DNA from 2 places in the Isoalcanivorax indicus genome. Region 2 is predicted to be linked to the other one. Evidence: predicted binding sites of a transcription regulator. Region 2 holds the regulator's gene; the other holds the start of a gene.

Region 1 (10,008 bases), on a different contig from region 2:
ACAAATAATCGCCGGTGAGTGATTTGCGATTCGCGGCAATCTGTTTGGCCGTACCCTGGGCAATCACTTCGCCACCGTGCACACCGGCCCCGGGGCCGATGTCGATGACATGGTCGGCGCCGCGGATGGCATCTTCGTCGTGTTCCACCACCAGTACGGTGTTGCCGAGGTCGCGCAGGCGCGTCAGGGTTTGCAGCAGGCGCTCATTGTCGCGCTGGTGCAGCCCGATGGAGGGTTCGTCCAGCACATACATGACGCCGACCAGGCCGGCCCCGATCTGTGAGGCCAGGCGGATACGCTGGGCTTCGCCGCCCGACAGAGTGTCGGCATTGCGTGCCAGGGACAGGTAGTCCAGGCCCACGTTGACCAGGAACTGCAGGCGCTCGCGAATTTCCTTGAGAATCTTGTCGGCGATCTCGCCCCGGTGGCCTGGCAGTTTCAGCTTGCCGAAATAGTCGCTGGCCTTGCCCACCGGCAGGCGCACGACATCCGGCAGGTTGCGGCCGTTGATAAACACATGGCGAGCAGATTCCCGCAAACGCGAGCCGCCGCAGTCCGGGCAGTCCGAGGTGCTCAGGAAGCTGGCCAGGTCCTCACGGACGGCGTCGGATTCGGTATCGCGGTAGCGCCGTTCCATGTTCGGGATGATGCCTTCGAACGGATGCTTGCGCTTGACGATATCGCCGCGATCATTGAGATAGCGGAACTCCACGGTCTCGTTGCCAGTGCCATGGAGTATCTTGCGGCGTACGGTTTTCGGCAGCTTGTTGAACGGTGTATCGATGGCAAAGCCCAGGTGGCTGGCCAGCGATGTCAGCATCTGGAAATAGTAGACGTTGCGACGATCCCAGCCACGAATAGCGCCTTCGGCCAGGGAGGCGGAGGGCTGGATGACCACCTTGTCTTCATCAAAGAACTGCTTGACGCCCAGGCCGTCGCAGGTCGGGCAGGCGCCCGCTGGATTGTTGAAGGAAAACAGCCGTGGCTCCAGTTCCGGGATGCTGTAGCCGCAGTGTGGGCAGGCGAAGCGTGCAGAAAAGACGACCTCGGCATCATGGCCTTCCATCGGTGCGATCACGGCGATGCCGTCGGCCAGCTCCAGTGCCGTCTCGAAGGATTCGGCCAGACGATTCTGCAGGTCGGCGCGTACCTTGAAGCGATCTACAACGACTTCGATGGTGTGCTTCTTCTGCTTGTCGAGTTCCGGCACATCGTCCAGATCGGTGACGCGGCCATTAACGCGCGCACGTACGAAACCCTGCGCACGCAGTTGATCGAACAGATGCAGGTGTTCGCCTTTCTTGTCGCGCACGACAGGCGCGAGCAACATCAACTTGCTGCCCTCGGGCATGGCCAGCACCTGGTCCACCATCTGGCTGACGGTCTGGGCGGCCAGCGGTGCGTCGTGTTCGGGGCAGCGTGGCTCACCGACACGGGCGTAGAGCAAGCGCAGATAGTCGTAGATTTCGGTAATGGTACCGACCGTGGAGCGCGGGTTATGGCTGGTCGATTTCTGCTCGATGGAAATCGCGGGCGACAGGCCTTCGATATGATCGACATCGGGCTTTTCCATCATCGACAGGAACTGCCGTGCGTAGGTGGACAGCGACTCCACATAGCGGCGCTGTCCCTCGGCGTACAGTGTGTCGAAGGCCAGTGATGACTTGCCCGAGCCGGACAGCCCGGTGATCACCACCAGCTTGTCGCGAGGGATATCGAGGTCGACGTTCTTCAGATTGTGCGTGCGCGCGCCACGCACCAGGATCTTGTCCATGGGCATCCGGTACTGGTCAAAATGACAGGGTAGTATAAGGAATCGTTCAGCCTAGTGACAGGCATGTGAGGATCAGGAGAGTGCCGGGTTGTGGTGACAGAATATGGCAGCAGTGTCGGACGTTACCCCGGTGCGGGCGAGGGCACCGGGGAGGCAGGAGGTCAGAGGTTTTCCTGGGCCCAGTTCACCGCCTGCAGGCGGTTGGAGGCGTTGATTTTCTTGAAGATGTTGTAAATGTGCGTCTTGATGGTATGCGGGCTCAGGTTGAGTGAGCGGGCAATGTCTGAATTCTTGGCCCCGGTGGCCATGACCTTGAGCACTTCGACCTCGCGGTCCGTCAGGTTGACCTCGCTGCGCGAGAAGGTCTTGTTGAAGGCCCGGCTCTTCATCAGATACTGCTGCAGCACCTTGCGCGGCAGCCACAGTTCGCCCTCGAACATGGCCCGGATGCCCTTGAGCAACAGATCCTGCGGGCAGTCATGCAGGAAGCCGCCGTTGACCATTGGCAGGCCAGCGAGGCGTGACAGGGAGTCTTCCTCGTCCACGTTGAATACCGCAATGAACAGGTCGGTATCGATTTGCGGATCGATCTCCAGCAGATGCGCGATGGTGTCGTTAATGTCGATGGTGCTGAAGTCCACCAGGAACAGGGCCTGGCCCACCTGATCGAGTTCCTCGGCGGTCACATCCTGGATGCGCTTGAGGCTGCGGGCGCTGACGTCCTGTTTGCCCAGGAACTCCGCCAACAGCGAGTTCTGCAGCTGTTGGCCGCCGGCCACGTATACCTGATGTTCACTGACGAAGGGGGGCATCTGTCTTCTTTCCCTGTTTCTCTAATTATCGGGCCCGCTATCCTTGGACAGCGGGTGGGTCGTCCGGGAGGGCTCTACGAATAAACACTTATTCACGGCTAATTTATCACCAGTTGGTGGGTGGTTCAATTTAACCCTGCATCGAAGTACTCCCTTTACTCCTCAGCCGAGCGCTTTCTGCTACACTCGCGACCTTTCTGTATGCCGCCTGGAAGACCATGAACAGTAGTTCTCCGCGATCCGCGCTGGTGCGGGCCGAGGTGCGCGTCACCGGGGCCCTGGCCTCGATCTTTGCCCTGCGCATGTTCGGTTTGTTCATGCTGCTGCCAGTGTTTGCGGTCTATGGCGCGGCATTGCCCGGCGCCACGCCCTTTCTGATCGGTATGGCCGTGGGCGCCTACGGGCTCATGCAGGCGCTGCTGCAATTGCCGTTTGGCATGCTCTCTGATCGGGTGGGGCGGCGCCCGGTGATCCTGGCGGGGCTGCTGCTGTTCGCGCTGGGTGGGGTGGTCGCGGCACTGGCAGAGTCGATTCACGGCGTTATCCTGGGGCGCGCCCTGCAGGGGGCCGGGGCGATTGCTGCCGTGGTGATGGCGCTGGTTGCCGATGTGGTGTCCGAAGATCATCGTACGCGGGCGATGGCCGGTATTGGCATGTCCGTGGGGGCCGCATTCCTGCTGGCCCTGATCCTGGGGCCTGCGCTTGCGGCGTGGCTCGGGCTGTCCGGGCTGTTCTGGCTGTCTACACTGCTGGCTCTGGGGGGAATGCTGGTGGTGCTCATCTGGGTGCCGAACCCGCGTCTGCGGGTGCGTGAGCCGGCGTTGCCCCTGGGGCCGCGTTTGCGGCGTATTCTGCGTGACCCGATGCTGTGGCGCCTGAATACCGGTATCTTCATCCTGCATGCGGTGCTGACAGCCGTGTTTGTGGTGGTGCCCGGGCTGCTGGCCGACCGGGTGGGTCTGCCACTGGTGCGCCACAGCTTGTTGTACCTGGTGGTGCTGGTGGCCAGCGTGGGGGTAATGATACCGCTGATCATTGCTTCGGAACGGCGTGGCGTTCGTCCTGTCAAAATGCTGGCGGTGGGGTTGCTGGGTGTGGCCATGGTCCTGTTGGCGCTGGCGCAACAGCAGCTGTGGCACTTCGCGCTGGCGCTGTTTGTGTTCTTCTCGGCCTTCAATCTGCTGGAGGCCTTGCTGCCGTCCATGGTGGGTCGTGCGGCGCCGGCGGGTACCCGTGGCACGGCACTGGGCATCTATTCGAGCAGCCAGTTTCTCGGCGTGTTTGCCGGCGGCGCACTGGGTGGCCTTCTGTGGCAAAGTGCGGGCGCTGCCGCCGTCTTCTGGGCGGCGGCGGTTATGGTATCGGCGTGGTTATTGCTGATGCGGGGTATGCCCGTGCCGGTGAAATCGGACAGCCGCGTGCTGGTGCTGGGGGATGCCCCGGCGCACCCCGATGTTCTGGCGGAGCATCTGCTGGCGGTCGAGGGGGTTCTGGAAGCGGTGGTGCTGCCGGACGCGGGCCTGGCTGTGCTCAAGGTCGACAAGACGTGCCTGGATCTGGCTGCTCTGGAGCGGATTTGTCCGGGGGCGGCACCCGCCGCAGGATAATGCGCAGCGGCGCGTCACGGGGGTATCCCAACTGGCCCGCAAAGCTGCCAGAATGGAGCACTTTTCAGGGAACGAATGACATAAACGGAGAAGCAAGATGGCTCGTGGTGTAAACAAGGTAATCCTGATCGGCAATCTGGGAGCAGACCCGGAAACCCGTTTCATGCCCAGCGGCGGTGCCGTGACCAATATCAATCTGGCGACGTCCGAGAGCTGGAAAGATCGCAACACCGGGCAGATGCAGGAACGCACGGAATGGCATCGCGTGGTGTTCTTCAACAAGCTGGCCGAGATTGCCGGTGAGTATCTGAAGAAAGGCGGCAAGGTTTATATCGAGGGCAGCCTGCGTACCCGCAAGTGGCAGGGGCAGGATGGTCAGGACCGCTATACCACCGAGGTGGTGGCCAGCGAGATGCAGATGCTCGACAGCCGTGGTGGTAGCGGTGGTGGTGGCGGTTACGCCAATCAGGACAGCGGTTACGGCGGCTATGAGAATCAGGCGCCGCAGGAGCATGCCGGTGCGTCCGGTGACGCCCAGGGCGGCGGCAAGAGCGGTGGCAAAAGCGGCGGATTTTCCTCCCCGGCGGATGATTTCGACGACGATATCCCGTTCTGATCATGCCGCGTCCCCTGACGCTGATTGGCGTTTTCGTCGTCAGCTTGCTGCTGTTCGGGCTCTGGCAACTGCCAGCGCAACCCTTTGTCAGACACCTTGATGGTCTGGTGATCGGTGACGCGCCGCTCCAGGTGAGCGGAATACGCGGCCGTGTCTGGCAAGGTGAGGCCCGTTGGCGCTGGCAGGGATACCGGGGCGATTTGCGCTGGCACACCCGCTGGCGCGGCGTGCTGCCGGGCGTCCAGCTTGATCTGGCGGGTGGCGGTGTGGAGCTGGATGGCTGGGTGGGCGGAACGCCACGCGCGGCCTCGCTGCGCGACCTGAGCCTGCGTGTGCCGCTGGCCGAGATCAGCCGTGACATGCCGGAGGGCAGCGCGGATGGTGTGGTGACCGGTCAGATCGCCCATCTGCGCTGGGCGCGCAGCGGTGAGGTGTCGGTACAGGGCAACCTGCGCTATGGTGGCGGGCAGGTGACCTGGCCGCCGGATGGTAGTGCCAGAGTGCCACCACTGGAAGGACGGCTGTTCACCGAGCAGAATGTGGCCAGGTTTGAAATCACCGACCCGGAGGGCACCCGGCTGGTGGATGGTGATGTGGCGGCTGGCGAAGCGTCGCTGCGTGTGTATCGTGCCTGGCCTCGTCTTCTGGGGGTCAGTCAGGGGGGCAGCGACGACGACGTCGTGTTCCAGGTCAGTCAGGCACTCTAGTCGCCTGATTGCCGATAAAAAAAGAGGCAGTTGGACAGAATAATGGCCGTTTCGTTTGACCAGACCAGGATACAGCGCCTCATCGGCATCGCCCGATGGGTGGCTGCAATAGTGGTCGTGATCTGGTTGGCCAAGGTGATCGCCGACAGTCTGCTGCTGTGGTACGCCGGACCGCAAGAGGTGGCGCCTCCCGATCCCTCGTTGCAGCGTCTGACGGTGGTCGAGCGGCAGAGCAATGGCAGCCTGTCGCGCCAGCAGGTAGAAGGCTGGAACCTGTTTGGTGTGCCGCCGGAAGAGGCGCCCGAAGAACGAGTCGTCGACGCCCCGGATACCCGCCTGAGACTTGAACTGCTAGGCCTGTTCCAGCATCGTGACCAGTCGCAGGCGCGAGCCATCATTGCCGAGCAGGGGCGTGATGCTGCCTTGCTGAAGCCCGGAGACCGGGTCCCCGGGAATGCTGAACTGGTCGAGGTGCTTGCAGATCGTGTGATTCTGCGCCGTCAGGGCCAGCTCGAAGCGCTGCGCCTGCGGGAGCCGGAGTTGTCTGGCGGTGGTGTCTCGGCTACTCCGCCTGTTCGTCAGCAGCCGGCCAATCGCCGGCCCGGCGGGGCGCCATCCGCGCCATCGCCGCAGGCTGATACGGAACTGAATCTGTTTGAAGGCGATGCCGCGCAGCAGCGCCGCATGATTATTGAACAACTGGGTCTGGCGCCGGTCACTGAAGGCAGTGCCGAAGGGTACCGCATTACCGAGGCTGCGCCGGCTGATGTGATCAGCAGCGTGGGGCTGCGCCCCGGGGATCAGATCATGTCAGTCAATGGCCACCCGCTGGGTGACGAAGCCGGTGATGTCCGGGCCATTGAGGAAGCACTGGCGTCGGGGTCCGCGTCCATTGAGGTTCAGCGGGGATCACGCCGTTTTACGGTTAACTATCCGCCATAACGCAATTCGAAAGGCGAAGAAGGATGAAAACAATACTGCGGCTGGTCGCGGTGATGTGGGTCGGGGGGATGCTGAGCATGTCTCCGGCCATGGCCGACGACGACAAGACCTGGACGGTCAATATACGTAATGCGGACATACAGGCCTTTATAGGTCAGGTGGCCGACATGACCGGAAAGAACTTTGTTGTGGACCCACGGGTGCGCGCGCGGGATGTGACCGTGATTTCGCGTCAGCCGCTGACCGAAGGTGAAGTGTACGAGCTGTTCCTGTCTGTGCTGCAGGTGCATGGTTATGCCGCCGTGGAGTCTGGCGAAATCATCAAGATCGTACCCAACACGACCGCCAAGCAGAGTAATTTACCGCTGGTACAGGACAGCGCCACCGGTGAAGCACTGATTACCCGCGTCATTACCGTCGACAACTCGCCCGTCGAAGAGCTTGTGCCGGTGCTGCGTCCGCTGGTGCCGCAGTATGGTCATCTCGCGGCGGTGGGCTCGGCCAACGCGCTCATCATCAGCGACCATGCGGATAATATTCGCCGTATGGAAGCCATCATTGCCCATCTGGATGGCTCGGAAGCCGAAGAGGTGGAAATCATCCCGTTGCAGCACGCCTGGGTCGGAGATGTGATCAAGCTGCTGGAGACCCTCACACCGCAACAGAGTGGCCAGCAGCAAGGCCGTCGGCAGCAGGTCCGGGAGGGGCGTCTCACCCTGGTGGCTGACGAGCGCACCAATCGCCTGATCGTCAAGGGCGACAGTATCGCCCGGCGCCGGGCGGTCGAACTGATCCGTGAGCTCGATGTGCGGCCGTCCCAGAGTGGCAGCGTGCAGGTGGTGCGGTTGAGCCATGCTGACGCAGAAAAGATGGCGGAACTGTTGAAGAACTTCTCTGACGCTGCCACGGACAATGGCAGCGAAGGGGCGCCGGGCACCAAGGTGTCCATTCAGGCAGACCCGTCGATGAATGCGCTGGTGATCCGCGCCGAGCCGGCGCTGATGCAGGAACTGCAGTCCATCGTGCGGCAGCTGGATGTGCGGCGTGCCCAGATCCTGATTGAGGCCGCCATCGTGGAAGTCGGTGGTGATCTGGGGCTGCAGCTGGGTGTCCAGTTTGCCGGTGGCGACGAGCGCAGTGGCGTGGGGGGCACCAACTTCAGCAATGTCGGCCTCAGCGTCAACGATATTGTCGGTAGCATTCTGTCCGGTCAGCCGACCGCAACGCTCAACGATGGCATCACCATCGGTGGCGGCGAGCGCCGCAGTGATGGCAGCTTCCGCTGGGGCGGGTTCCTGCAAGCGCTGGCTTCCAGCTCCAACGTCAACCTGCTGTCCACCCCGAGCGTGCTGACCCTGGACAACCAGGAAGCGTCCATCGTGGTGGGCCAGAACGTGCCGTTCGTGACCGGGCAGAGCACCAGCACCGGCGCTGGCCTGGATAACCCGTTCCAGACCATCCAGCGTCAGGACGTGGGTATCACGCTGACGGTGACGCCGAGCCTGGCGGGCGACAGCACGGTGCGTCTCGTTCTGGAACAGGAAGCCTCAGCGGTCCAGGCGGCATCGGAAGGTATCAACGCCGTGGATCTGATCACCAGCACGCGTTCTATCAAGACCACCGTGCTGGCGGATGACGGCGAGACCATTGTGCTGGGCGGCCTGATCCAGGATGACGTCCGGCGGGTGGTGCGCAAGGTGCCCATTCTGGGGGATATCCCGGGCCTCGGCATCCTGTTCCGGTCTACCGACGACCGGCGCGAGAAACGCAACCTCATCGTGTTTTTGCGCCCGACCATCCTGGCAGACAATCAGCGTCTGCTGGAGCTGACCCAGCAGCGCTATCTCGGGATCACGGCGTTGCAATTCCGGGTGAATCGCCGTGGTGATCTGGAGCGGGTCGTGCCGCAGCCGCTGCCGACCAACGTCGATGACCTGTTTGATGGCCGTCGCCCGCCGCCGGAGGAGTTGCGCCGTTACATGGAGCAGAACCGGCTGCCGGACAATGAGCGCAGCATGGAAGATGCGGCCCTGGACTGACCCTGGCGACACGACCCTGATGCGCCAGAGTCCATGAGGTGTCAGACAGCAGGGTTGTCGCTGCCGGGAAGCCTGTAGCACAATGGTTCCACTTCGGCGGCGCGGATTGGGCGCCCCGGGGCGTGTCCCGGCATACCGACAATAATGGTATTCCAAGAATAAAAGGATGCCCGCTACGCCCTCTTCCGGGCCAGGACGGGCCCGACGAGGGAAGCGCTGCAATGTTACGACTCCGATTCAATGACCGGCATCGGTCCGGTATCTGGTTGTCCGAACCCCGCTATGTCATCGGCCGCCATCCCTCCAACACCATTGTGATTGATGAAGAGGGTATCAGTGACTTCCACGCCGAGCTGATTGTCGAGGCGGACAACCGTGTCTACCTGACCGATCTGTGCAGCGAGGAAGGTACACGCCTGAACGGCGACCGTGTGGAACTGCCCACGCGCATTGTGCCGACGGACATCATTCGTATCGGGGATGTGGAACTGGAGCTTACCGATCCCGCCCATCAGATGATGCGCATGCCCGATGATGCCGTCAGTGTCATGATGCCGGCGTTCCGCGAAGTCTCGGTGACCACCTCGCCCTATGATGCCTGGACCCTGTATGCCACCTCCGGCGATCTGCTCGGTCGGCGTTATCCGGTGCCGCCGTCCGGGAATCTGTTGCTGGGCCGTTCGCATGGCAGTGATATCGTGTTGCCGGGGGTGCATATCTCCCGTCGCCACGCTCAGGTCTGGGCCACGGAAGGGCGACTGTATGTCTGTGATCTCGATTCGGCCAGTGGTACCTGGGTGAACCGTGCCAAGGTGTCTGAAGTGGAGCTGCATGGGGGGGACGATCTGCGTATCGACCATGTGGTCTTCCGCATTGAAGCGCCCTGCAGCACACTCAAGGGCCGTCCCGGACGGGACGCTGCACTGGCGGCGGGTGACGCCCATCAGGCGGGCTCCGCGGCGCGTCTGGCGGATGGTGCCCTGTCACGCTTTGCCGGGCGCCAGCACTGACTCTACTGGTTGCGCAACTGCTCCAGTGAACCCAGCACCCGACGGGTCCGTTCCAGCTTCTTGTCCAGTTCCTGATCGCCCGGCCTCAGCGGGGCGATACGGCTCCACTGTCGGTAGGCCGCCTGATAATCGCCGCTGGCGTAGAGGGCATCGCCCGTTGCCAGATCTTCCCGGAAACGTTGCCCGACCAGGGTCTCCACCTCGGTGGCTTCGCGTTGCAGATTGCCACGATGGCGGTGCTGTTCGATGTAGTCGCGGGCGGCCAGCAGGTCTTCAATGGTGCCGCTGCGCTGATAGCGCTCCAGCCGGTTGCGCGCTTCGCGTTGCAGGGTTGAGGTGCGGCGCGCCTGGGCCGCGCGGTTGGCGTTGGCCACTTCCTGTTCGGCGCGCGCCCGCTGCGGGTGGTCGGCGCGTGCCGGTTCCAGTCGGGCGGCGCTGCGCAGTGCATCCCGGGCCAGACTCCAGTGTTCCTGGCTGGCATGCCATTCGCCCAGGGTGGTG
Region 2 (10,008 bases):
TCGATCTGCGAGGGCGGTGGTGGCCGCCTGCACCTGCTGCATGTGATCGAACCGCTGGCCCTGGCCTACGGTGCCGATGTCCCCATGGATGTGTCGGACCTGCAGGCCAGCCTGATGCAGCAGGCCCGGGAGAACATCGACACCTATGCCGCCGAATTCGCCGTGCCAGCCAACCAGGTTCATGTGGAGCTGGGCTCCATCGAGAAGACCATCCAGGACAAGGCCGACGCCCTGGGCGCCGACCTGATCGTTGTCGGCAGCCACACCCGCACCGGACTCGCCCTGCTGCTGGGTTCGACGGCACGCGGTGTGGTGCCCGGCGCCCATTGCGACGTGCTGGCGGTGAAGATCGCCCGCAAGTAAGGCTCAGGTCAGTTGCATGGCCCCGCCCTGTGTGGGCGTTTCATTCCAGCGGCACAGCAACTCTGCCAGCATGTGCGCCTGGCCATGCAGTGCTTCCAGTTCCGCATCCGTACCCCGCTCCCCCGTGTACATCGGCACCTTGCGCAGCAGGCTGACCACCTCGTGATCCGGGTCTTGCATGCGGTTCACTTCCAGGGTCCAGCGGATGTTGTGCACCAGCATGTGATAGAAAGACAGCTTGGTTTCCAGTGAAAACACACTGAAGTCACGGATGTTGCTGAAAAAGACATAGTCGATGCGCGCCAGCACCGCCTCGCGAGTCGCGTCATCCACCCGGATGGTGGCGCTGCGCGGTGTTTCGCGGAGCATGGCCAGGGTGCCGAACACCTCGCCCGGCGAGATGTAGTTGAGCACCTGCTCACGCTGCTGCGGCTGCTCCGCCATCACCGCCAGCTGCCCGCGTAACAGAAAATACAGACAGTTGTCGCCATCCCCCTGACGAATGACCGTGTCCCCCGGACCCGCGACCAGCACCTCGCAATGGGCCAGTAACGCATCAAACTGCTGCGCATCCTGACGCAGCACCTCATTGAAGAAAGGCACCCCTGCCAGCAACCCCTTGATGCGGTGCAACGGCCAGGTCGTGCTATCTGCCTGCTTCATTCCCCCTCCAGCTCGTGCAAATCGATGCCAATCCTAGTCGCCACCGGGAACGACGGCAACGCTCAGCCGACATGCGTACACCCCTGACGACAAGCTGTCCAAAAAACACTGTTCTTTTCGACAGTCATCATGCTAGGATCAGGACAGATACGTGCCAGAGGACAGGTTATGAGCGACAAACTGACATTTCGACAGCAGCAGGTGCTGGACTGTATTCGCCAGTTTCTCTCTGATACCGGCATGGCCCCGACCCGGGCCGAGCTGGCGGCGGAAATGGGCTTCCAGTCGAAGAATGCCGCCTCAGATCACCTGCGCGCTCTGGAACGCAAGGGCTATGTCCGCCTGCATAATGACCGCTCCCGGGGCATCCAGTTGCTGGACGCCGCCCTGTGGCCCGATGATGAACTGCCTGTCGTCGGCAAGGTCGCCGCAGGCCTGCCCATCGAAGCCATAGAGAACGTGGAACGCAGCGTGCCAGTGCCCCAGGGCCTGTTTCGCCAGCGCCCCACCTACCTGCTGCGAGTCCAGGGCGACAGCATGAAGGATGTCGGCATCCTCGATGGTGACCTGATTGCCGTGCGCAAGTCCCAGACCGCCCGCGACGGCCAGATCGTGGTCGCACGCATTGACGACGACGTCACGGTAAAGACCCTCAAATTGAGCAATGGCAAGGCCGCCCTGCTGCCCGCCAACGAGGATTACTCGCCGATTATCGTGGGCGAGGATCAGTTGGTGATCGAAGGCATCTTTGTCGGCCTGATTCGCGACGTTCACTAGATATGGCCGCATGCTGTCGGTCATAAGGGCACCTGAGAGGGCACCTGATATGCGGACAACCTGCTCGTCATTCGATACACGTCCATTCGCCATGCTGGTGATGGCTCTGGTGACCACGCTCATGATGATGTCGACACCCGCACGGGCCGACACCCCACAGGCCCGGGGCAACGCCATGCATGAAGCCCTGCCCGCCTGCCCCGATGCCCCTCATTGCGTATCCAGCCTGGAAACCCGGGAAGACCGGCAGGTGGCCCCGCTGCGCGGCGGCGATAGCCTCGCCAGTGCTGAAGCACGCCTGACGGCCCTGCTCGATGAGCTGCCCCGCGTTGACTGGACTCGCATCGTGACCGGCGACGCGATACATATCCATGCCGTGTTCCGGACTCGCCTGATGCGCTTCAGGGATGATGTGAACTTCTGGATTCAGCCAGACGGCATGATTCAGGTGCGCTCCTCGTCACGTATCGGCTACCACGACATGGGCGCCAACCGTCGCCGCGTCGAACAACTGCGCGAAGCGCTTGAGACTGCCCCGCACGCTGCGGAATAATGCGCGCCATGCGCGCACATGATCCGATCCTCGATGACAATGCAACGCCGATGCCCCTGATGGACATCGGCGTCAACCTGACGGACAAACGTTTTGCCGGCGATCTGGACGCCGTGCTGGAGCGGGCCCACGCTGCTGGCGTACAGCAGCAACTGGTGACCGGAACCAGTCTGGTGTCCAGCGAGGCTGCGCTGGCCCTGGCACAAGCGCACCCTGGCCTGTCCGCCACCGTCGGCATCCACCCGCATCATGCCAGTGACTGCGACCAGCCTGCTCTCTCTGCCTTGGCAGAGCTGGCCACACATCCCCAGGTGCGCGCCATCGGCGAAACCGGACTGGATTTCAATCGGGATTTCTCACCCCGTCCGCAGCAGGAGAAGGCCTTTGCCGAACAACTCGCGCTGGCGTGCCAACTGGGCAAACCCGTGTTCCTGCATCAGCGCGATGCCCATGACCGTTTTCTGCCGATACTGCGCGACCATCGCGACCGGCTGACGAATGTGGTGGTGCACTGTTTTACCGACAACCGTCGGGCATTGTTCGATTATCTGGATATGGATTGCCATATCGGCATTACCGGCTGGATCTGTGACGAACGACGCGGCGGTGATCTGCGGGCTCTGGTGCCCAATATCCCCGCAGCGCGCCTTCTGGTGGAAACCGACTGCCCCTATCTGCTGCCGCGCGATCTGCCGGAGAAACCCCCGGTGCGCGGCCGCAACGAGCCGGCACTGCTCCCCTGGATCGTGCGCGCCCTCGCCAGCTGTCGCGACGAGAGCGCCATTGACGTTGCCCGATGCACCTGGGCAAACAGCCTTCGCCTGTTCAGTCCGTCTGGTAATACATAACGCGCAGATTCGAGCCACCGTCACGGAACTGTACGTAGGGCACGTCATTGATCAGCGCACTGGAAACCGCGCCGGGGATGCTGTCATCGTAGGGAACGACTTTCCCGTCACCCACCAACTCCCACTCAATCGCCTCTTCAGTGCCGGACACACCCCGGGCCACATACAGACGTGCTCGGTCATCGTCAAAGGGATCATCCTCATACTCTACCCAGACCACCCAGGGCAGAAGCGCACTGTCCACGTGAATGTCGTAGTACGGCAGGGTATGGATGTTCTCGGTGAACGGCGGGAGCGGCACCACCGGGCTGCTCCCGGCGCCATCGGCGATGATCGCTGTGACATCGGCCGACAGCGCTGAGCCTTGCGCCCAGGCGCCGGTACTGCGCAACAGGTACTGCGACGATGACGTACTCGCCAGGGCCACGGCCAACAAGGAATCAGGCGCAGGCACGCTGTTCAACGTCACCCACTCGCTGCCGGACCAGCCTCCCACATTCAGCTGCGCCGGTGACCCGGCGCGCCATGCCAGCGTGACGCTGCTCCCGGTCGCCGACAGGTCCCAGTTCATGACGCCGCCGATACCGGCCGGGCCGTTGATCGGTGTACCCGGCGCTTCCGAGCCTTCCATCGACCATATTTTCAGAGCGCCATCGCTGTCCATCATGGCCAGATGCCGTGTATCACCCACTGAGGCCGCACGCGCCTTGCCGTGGGAGACGTTACTGGGCACCACCACGGCAGGCGTGCCCCAGCCGTCTTCCGTCGAATAATGCACTACAGCAATATCCCGGCTTTCCCAGCCCCGATGATAGATCATGGAGAAGCCATCATCCCCGGCCGCCACGGCCGGATTGAACGCCTTGTCATCCACACGAATATTGCCCGGCTCCAGATCCTGCCAGCCATCCTCGTCATTTTCGTAGACCCAGGCGTTCAGACGCGGCGGCGAGGCCATTGACGCAGAAAGCGAATAGATACGCCCGTTGCCATCAGCGACCAGGCGCGACCCGATGCTTGTCTGGATAACCCCCACAGGAATGGGCGCGCCCAGGGTAACCCAGTCCCCTTCATCGTCATTGCCCGGGTCATCACCGGGATCGTCACCGGGGCCACCCGGGCCGGGGTCTCCGTTTGCGGGCGGGGTACCGCCACCCCCCGAGGAGCCCCCGCAGCCGGCCAAGCCAACACCTGCCCCCAGCAAGCCCACCAACAGCCAACCCGCCGCCCATCGTGCTGTCGACAACGACCGTCTCTCCATCGTTTCCATGATGTTTTTCTCTGTGTGTTTGAAACCACAAATAAGACGTCAGCGCAGCGCCGCGAACAATGCCCGGATCGGGCTAACCCTTCACTCACCCACGCTGCGCTGGATCGCACGGGGTACCCCCGGCTACCCCGGTTGTGTGATAGGCAGGTCGGCAGTTCCGATATCCAATAGGCGGGCGGGACTGGGCTCCCGATACCGATATGACGAGGAAAATGGATATGAACGCATCACGCAGCAGGTTGCCCTGCAGTAGCGCGTTACTGGTTCTGGCATTTCTGGCTACGGCATGCGGTGGCAGCAGCGGTGGCGGTGAGGGCACCAGCGACATCATCGACTCAGGCGGGCTCGTGATCGGAGATACTGGCCCCAATGGAGGCACCATCTTCTTCGTCGATAACAATGACGACTATACGTTCAGCTATCTGGAAGCCGCTCCAAATCGTATATCGTTCCGGGTCGGACCATCCCTTAATGTGCTGTTCATGTGGGCCAGCACCGCTGGCGGGGCGGGCTACTCCATTCCAGGCACCAGTGACGGAATCGGCGCCGGCCAGCAAAACACGAATATCGTTGCCAACAGCCTGACCAGTGATGGTCAGAACGGTCGCGCCGTGCATCTCGCACTGGATTACGATCAGGGTAGCTGCGAATGGTTTCTTCCTTCCAAGGACGAACTCAACCTGATGTATGTCAACCTCATACAACCCGCACTGGTCTCCATGCCCGGCGGCCTCTACTGGAGCTCCACACAGGCCAGCGCTGGCCACGCCTGGGCACAGAGCATGAGCTCACCGGGGGGCGGTTTTCAGTCATCCCTCGACAAGGGGCAAGCCAACCAGCTCTGGCCCATCTGCGCGCACTAGATAAACGTCAGCGCGAAGCGAGCAGCCGTTCGCGAACATCCAGCAAGCCGAACGGCCAGCGCAGTTCGCGCCCCTGATACCGGACCACCGGTATCAGGGTGCCGTATTGCTCGATCAGGGCGTCCTCTTCAGCAATATCCACCTTGATGATATCGACGCCCGGCAGGGCCTGACACAGCAGCGCTTCGGCCTGATCGCACAGATGACATCCCGCGGTCGTCAGCAGCTCAACCTGCATCCTCATCTCCATGGCCGTGGCGAATCGCAAAGCAATAGTGAATCTTCATGTTGCGGCGGAAATCCTCGGGAATACTCCAGCGACTGATGTCCTCCACCACAAACCAGCGGCGGATCTGATCGTCCAGCTGGAAACCGCGGAAGTTACAGGAGAAGTAGAGCACCCCGCCCGGCTCCATGCGGCGCATGATCTGGCGAATCAGTTCGGCATGATCACGCTGTACCACGAAGTCATCACGACTCTTGTTGTTGGAGAAGGTCGGCGGATCGCAGAACACCAGATCGAACTGTTCCTGCGTCTCGGTGACCCATTTCATGACGTCGGCACGCACGCGCTCGTGCTGAACACTGCTGAAACCATTCGCCGCCATGTTGCAGGCCGCCCAGTCCAGGTAACGCCGGGAGGCATCCACCGTCACGGTGCGACTGGCACCGCCCAGCGCCGCATGCACCGTGGCCGCACCGGTGTATCCGAACAGATTGAGGAAACGCTTGCCCCTGGCTTCTTCCGCCAGCCGCAAACGCATCGGGCGATGATCCAGAAACAGGCCGCTGTCCAGATAGTCTCTGAGATTCACCAGCAAGCGCGCAGCGCCCTCTTCCACCACCAGATATTCACCGGCCTGATCGAGCTTCTGGTACTGGCGGCTGCCCCGTTGCTGGCTGCGGGTCCGCAGGAATACCTGCTCCCGGTGCACCCCCAGAGCAGCACGCACGGCGCTGACCGCCCATACCCGGCGCTGCTCGGCGGCGCTCGGGTCGATGGTTTTCGGCGGTGCATACTCGTGCACCAGCACCCGTTCACCATAGATGTCGATGGAGACATTGAATTCCGGCAAGTCACGGTCGTACAGCCGGTAAGCCTGCACGCCCGACTGATCCAGCCAGCGACGCAACTGGCGGCTGTTCTTGCGCAGCCGGTTGACCAGGGCCTGAGCCTGCTCCGGCACATCGAAGGCGGCCTCGCCGCTGACACGCAACGGCGGCGCTGGCGCCCGGCGTTGCGGCGACATGGCGCGCAGCCAGACCTGCAAGGGGCCGTTGCGCACGCGCCACTGGGCCGTCAGCGTCATCCCGGTGCGGTCCAGAATCTCGACCTTGTGCCCCACCACCAGCGCGCGGGCCTGAGGGGCATGCCGGGCCAGGGTCTGGCCCAACGCATGGTAAAGCCACCCCGCCTGCTCCTGGTCTTCCAGCCGCTCGCCCCAGGGCGGGTTGGTGACCACGAGCAGGTCGCTGCCATCACCGCCCGCCACGCCGAGGTCGCGCTGGCGCAAGCTGCCCAGTTCACGTCGCTCGAAGTGAATCAGGCCCAGCACGCCCGCGCGCTCAGCATTGGCACGGGCCTGGCGCAGCACCGCCGGGTCGGCATCAAACCCCTTCAGGGACACGCCCGCGGGCGCCTCACGGATCTCGGCATGGGCGGCCTCGCGCAACCGTTGCCAGGCGGCACGGTCGATCTGCGGCCAGTACAGCAGGCCGAACTCGCTGCGCAATAGTCCGGGCGCCCGCCCGGTCGCTATCAGGGCCGCCTCGATCAGCAAGGTGCCACTGCCGCAGAAGGGGTCGACCAGCTTGCTGCGTGACGCCGCCTCCGCGTGTTCACGTTCCGCTTCAGCCGCTTCGCCCTGCAGCCACCCTGCGGCCAGCAGCATGGCCGCCGCCAGCGTCTCGCGCAGGGGCGCCTGCCCGCCGGCCAGGCGATAGCCACGCCGTTGCAGGGATTCGCCACTGAAATCGACAAACAGTTCGCTGGCCGCCTCGCCCACCTGCATACGCAGGCACAGGGCGCCCTCGGCGCTGTCCCGGCGGGCCGGCGCCAACGCCGGAGCAGCCCGCAGAAAGCGGCTGGCGGTCACCCGGCTGTCGCCGCGTACGCCACGTTCGTGGTCTACCCGCAAGTGCAGGCCCGGCGCGCCCGCCGTGTGCTGTGCCCAGTCAAAGGCCTCGGCCAGGGCTGGCGCAGCCTCCAGCGGATCGCCTTCATAGCGCGCCACCGGCAGCAACACCCGCTCGGCCAGACGACTGCGCAGGCACGCCTGCATGGCCGCCTCCGGGCCGCCGCCGAGCCGTGCCGCGGCGCCGCCCTGCTCCACCGCGTCAAGCCCCAGACTGGTCAGTTCCCGCACCAGCAGCGGCGCCACGCCCGGCAGGCAGGTAATCACAAAATCCATAACAGCGTCTCGGTGTACATCACTTATAAGGCCTATGTCTAACAACGCTGGTGGCTATTGCCAATGGGTATTAGACCCACCCCGGTGTGTTATCCATACTGAAATTCACGCGGTGCCGTGATGTGGTGCCCCGCGCTTCAACTGACTCGCCAGAAACGTGTACAACGCAAACGTCCAAAACGTATGAGGTACAGTCGATGAAAAGACAGAAACGTGACCGCTTCAGCCGTGCTTACTCCAAGGGCTATAACGCAGGCCTGAATGGCAAATCCCAGGACCTCTGCCCGTTTGACGCCCTGAGTCCCCGCTCAAGCTGGATCAACGGCTGGCGCGAAGGCCGGACCGACCACATCCACGGCTTCACCGGCGTCGCCAGTGTACAGAATCTGAAGAATATCGGCTGACTACTCAGCACAGACATACAGCACCCCTTCACCAACGCGCGCAAGCGCTACTCAGGGCCCCTCCAGGGCCCTTTCCTTATTCAGGCCGCTGATCCTTTGGCCAGGCCCGCACTATGTCGCCCACCAGCCCCGGGCCACGGTAGATCAGCCCGGTGTACACCTGTACCAGATCTGCGCCCAGGCGCTGCTTGTCCAGCGCGTCCGCCGCACTGAGGATGCCGCCCACGCCAATCACCGGAATGCGGCCATTCAGGGCGTCTGCCATATGCGACAGCGCCATGTCAGACAGCGGCTTCAGAGGCGCGCCACTGAGGCCGCCCTGCTCGTCACCGTGAGGCAGGTGCGCCACGCCGGGCCGGGTGACCGTGGTGTTACCCACCGTCACACCATCCATGCCGTGGGCGACAAACGCCTCGGCCATGGCGGCCAGGCTCTCAGCGTCATTGTCGGGGGCGATCTTGATGACCAGCGGCACACGGCGACCGGCACGCTGATCCAGCGCCGTCTGGCGCTCACGCAGGGTCTCCAGCAGGCGAGCCAGGGCATCACCGTGCTGCAGGCTGCGCAACCCCGGGGTATTGGGCGAAGACACATTGACGACCACATAAGAGGCCTGCTCGTGCACCCGGTCCAGGCACAGCAGGTAGTCGTCCACCGCCTGCTCCACCGGGGTGAAGACGTTCTTGCCGATATTGATGCCGAGGATGCCGTCGAAGCGGCGCTTGCGCACCGCCGCCATGAAGTAGTCCAGGCCGTGGTTGTTGAAGCCCATGCGGTTGATCAGCGCATCGGCCTGCGGTAACCGGAACATGCGCGGCTTCGGATTGCCCGGTTGCCCCTTGGGGGTCACGGTGCCCACTTCGATAAAGCCGAAACCGAGGCTGGCCAGTCCGTCGATACAGTCGCCATTCTTGTCCAGACCTGCGGCCAGACCCACCGGGTTGGCGAAATCCAGCCCCATCACCCGCGTCGGTCGTGCGGGCACGCGCGTGGGGTACAGATGCCCCAGTCCACGGCGCAGGGCCGCAAGCGTCATATCATGGGCGCGCTCCCCGGACAGGGAGAACAGAAGCGGACGGGCGAGCTCGTAAAGCATAAAAAAACACCGGGTCAGAATGACCCGGCGCATTATAGGCGCCCCGGAGGGCGCCAGCCAGCGTGCCCGAAGGCACGGTGCGATATCAGTTACCGCGACGGCGCAGACCGGCCGGGCTGAAGTGCGAGTCACCCGGGTAGGCACGATCAAAGATCAGGTTGTTCGAGGCCTCGTTGGTCAACTGCTGCACATGGTAGCGGCGCGAACGCAGGTCGTGGAACACGTCCATGGCGGTCCACTGGGTCGGCACTTCATAGAAGTTCTTGATGTGCGCGATGCTGACCCGCCACAACTCATCACGACGGTCATACTGATCAATCACGGCAATCTGCCAGGAGTCCGCGTCGATGTAGAAGGTGCGGCGCTCGTAGATATGGCGCTGGCCCGGTTTCAGGGTCGCTTCGACAACCCAGACACGATGATTCTCCCAACGCACGTGGTCCGGATTGATATGGCCAGGCATCAGGATGTCTTCGTACTTGAGATCCGGGCTGTCCAGACGATAGTTGTTATAGGGAATGAACATCTCTACCGGCTGGTCATGCACCAGACGCCAGTCGTAACGATCCATCGCGCCGTTGTACATGTCTGTATCATCGGCGGTACGCAGACCATCGGCCGCAGAAATCGGCTGATCGTAAGCCACATTGGGCGAACGCTGCACACGGCGGGTCCCTTCGTTATAGCCCCAGGCCTGGCGAGCCTGCTTCTCCTGGTCGAGGTATTCATGCACCAGCGTTGCGCCACCGGCCAGACGTGC

Evidence for each region. The regulator LexA, encoded in region 2, represses DNA repair genes until DNA is damaged. The targets are predictions, from matches to a motif close to TACTGTNTANNTANACAGTA.
Region 1: the regulator LexA is predicted to act here: its motif matches at 1,785-1,804, upstream of uvrA (excinuclease ABC subunit UvrA).

What each region holds. Positions count from the first base shown of each region.
Region 1 is NZ_QGMP01000004.1:92,307-102,314, reverse strand. Features, by position in the region: gene uvrA (excinuclease ABC subunit UvrA) at 1-1,774, opposite strand, end outside; gene DKW65_RS14940 (response regulator transcription factor) at 1,936-2,586, opposite strand; gene DKW65_RS14935 (MFS transporter) at 2,805-4,193, shown strand; gene ssb (single-stranded DNA-binding protein) at 4,291-4,809, shown strand; gene gspN (type II secretion system protein N) at 4,812-5,516, shown strand; gene DKW65_RS14920 (type II secretion system protein N) at 5,559-6,458, shown strand; gene gspD (type II secretion system secretin GspD) at 6,482-8,497, shown strand; gene DKW65_RS14910 (FHA domain-containing protein) at 8,719-9,507, shown strand; gene DKW65_RS14905 (hypothetical protein) at 9,510-10,008, opposite strand, start outside.
Region 2 is NZ_QGMP01000001.1:1,317,719-1,327,726, reverse strand. Features, by position in the region: gene DKW65_RS06130 (universal stress protein) at 1-363, shown strand, start outside; gene DKW65_RS06125 (cyclic nucleotide-binding domain-containing protein) at 367-1,026, opposite strand; gene lexA (transcriptional repressor LexA) at 1,195-1,803, shown strand; gene DKW65_RS06115 (DUF1499 domain-containing protein) at 1,853-2,356, shown strand; gene DKW65_RS06110 (TatD family hydrolase) at 2,365-3,204, shown strand; gene DKW65_RS06105 (hypothetical protein) at 3,182-4,450, opposite strand; gene DKW65_RS06100 (Lcl C-terminal domain-containing protein) at 4,693-5,337, shown strand; gene DKW65_RS06095 (glutaredoxin family protein) at 5,345-5,575, opposite strand; gene rlmKL (bifunctional 23S rRNA (guanine(2069)-N(7))-methyltransferase RlmK/23S rRNA (guanine(2445)-N(2))-methyltransferase RlmL) at 5,565-7,748, opposite strand; gene rmf (ribosome modulation factor) at 7,946-8,152, shown strand; gene DKW65_RS06080 (quinone-dependent dihydroorotate dehydrogenase) at 8,229-9,248, opposite strand; gene DKW65_RS06075 (DUF1329 domain-containing protein) at 9,334-10,008, opposite strand, start outside.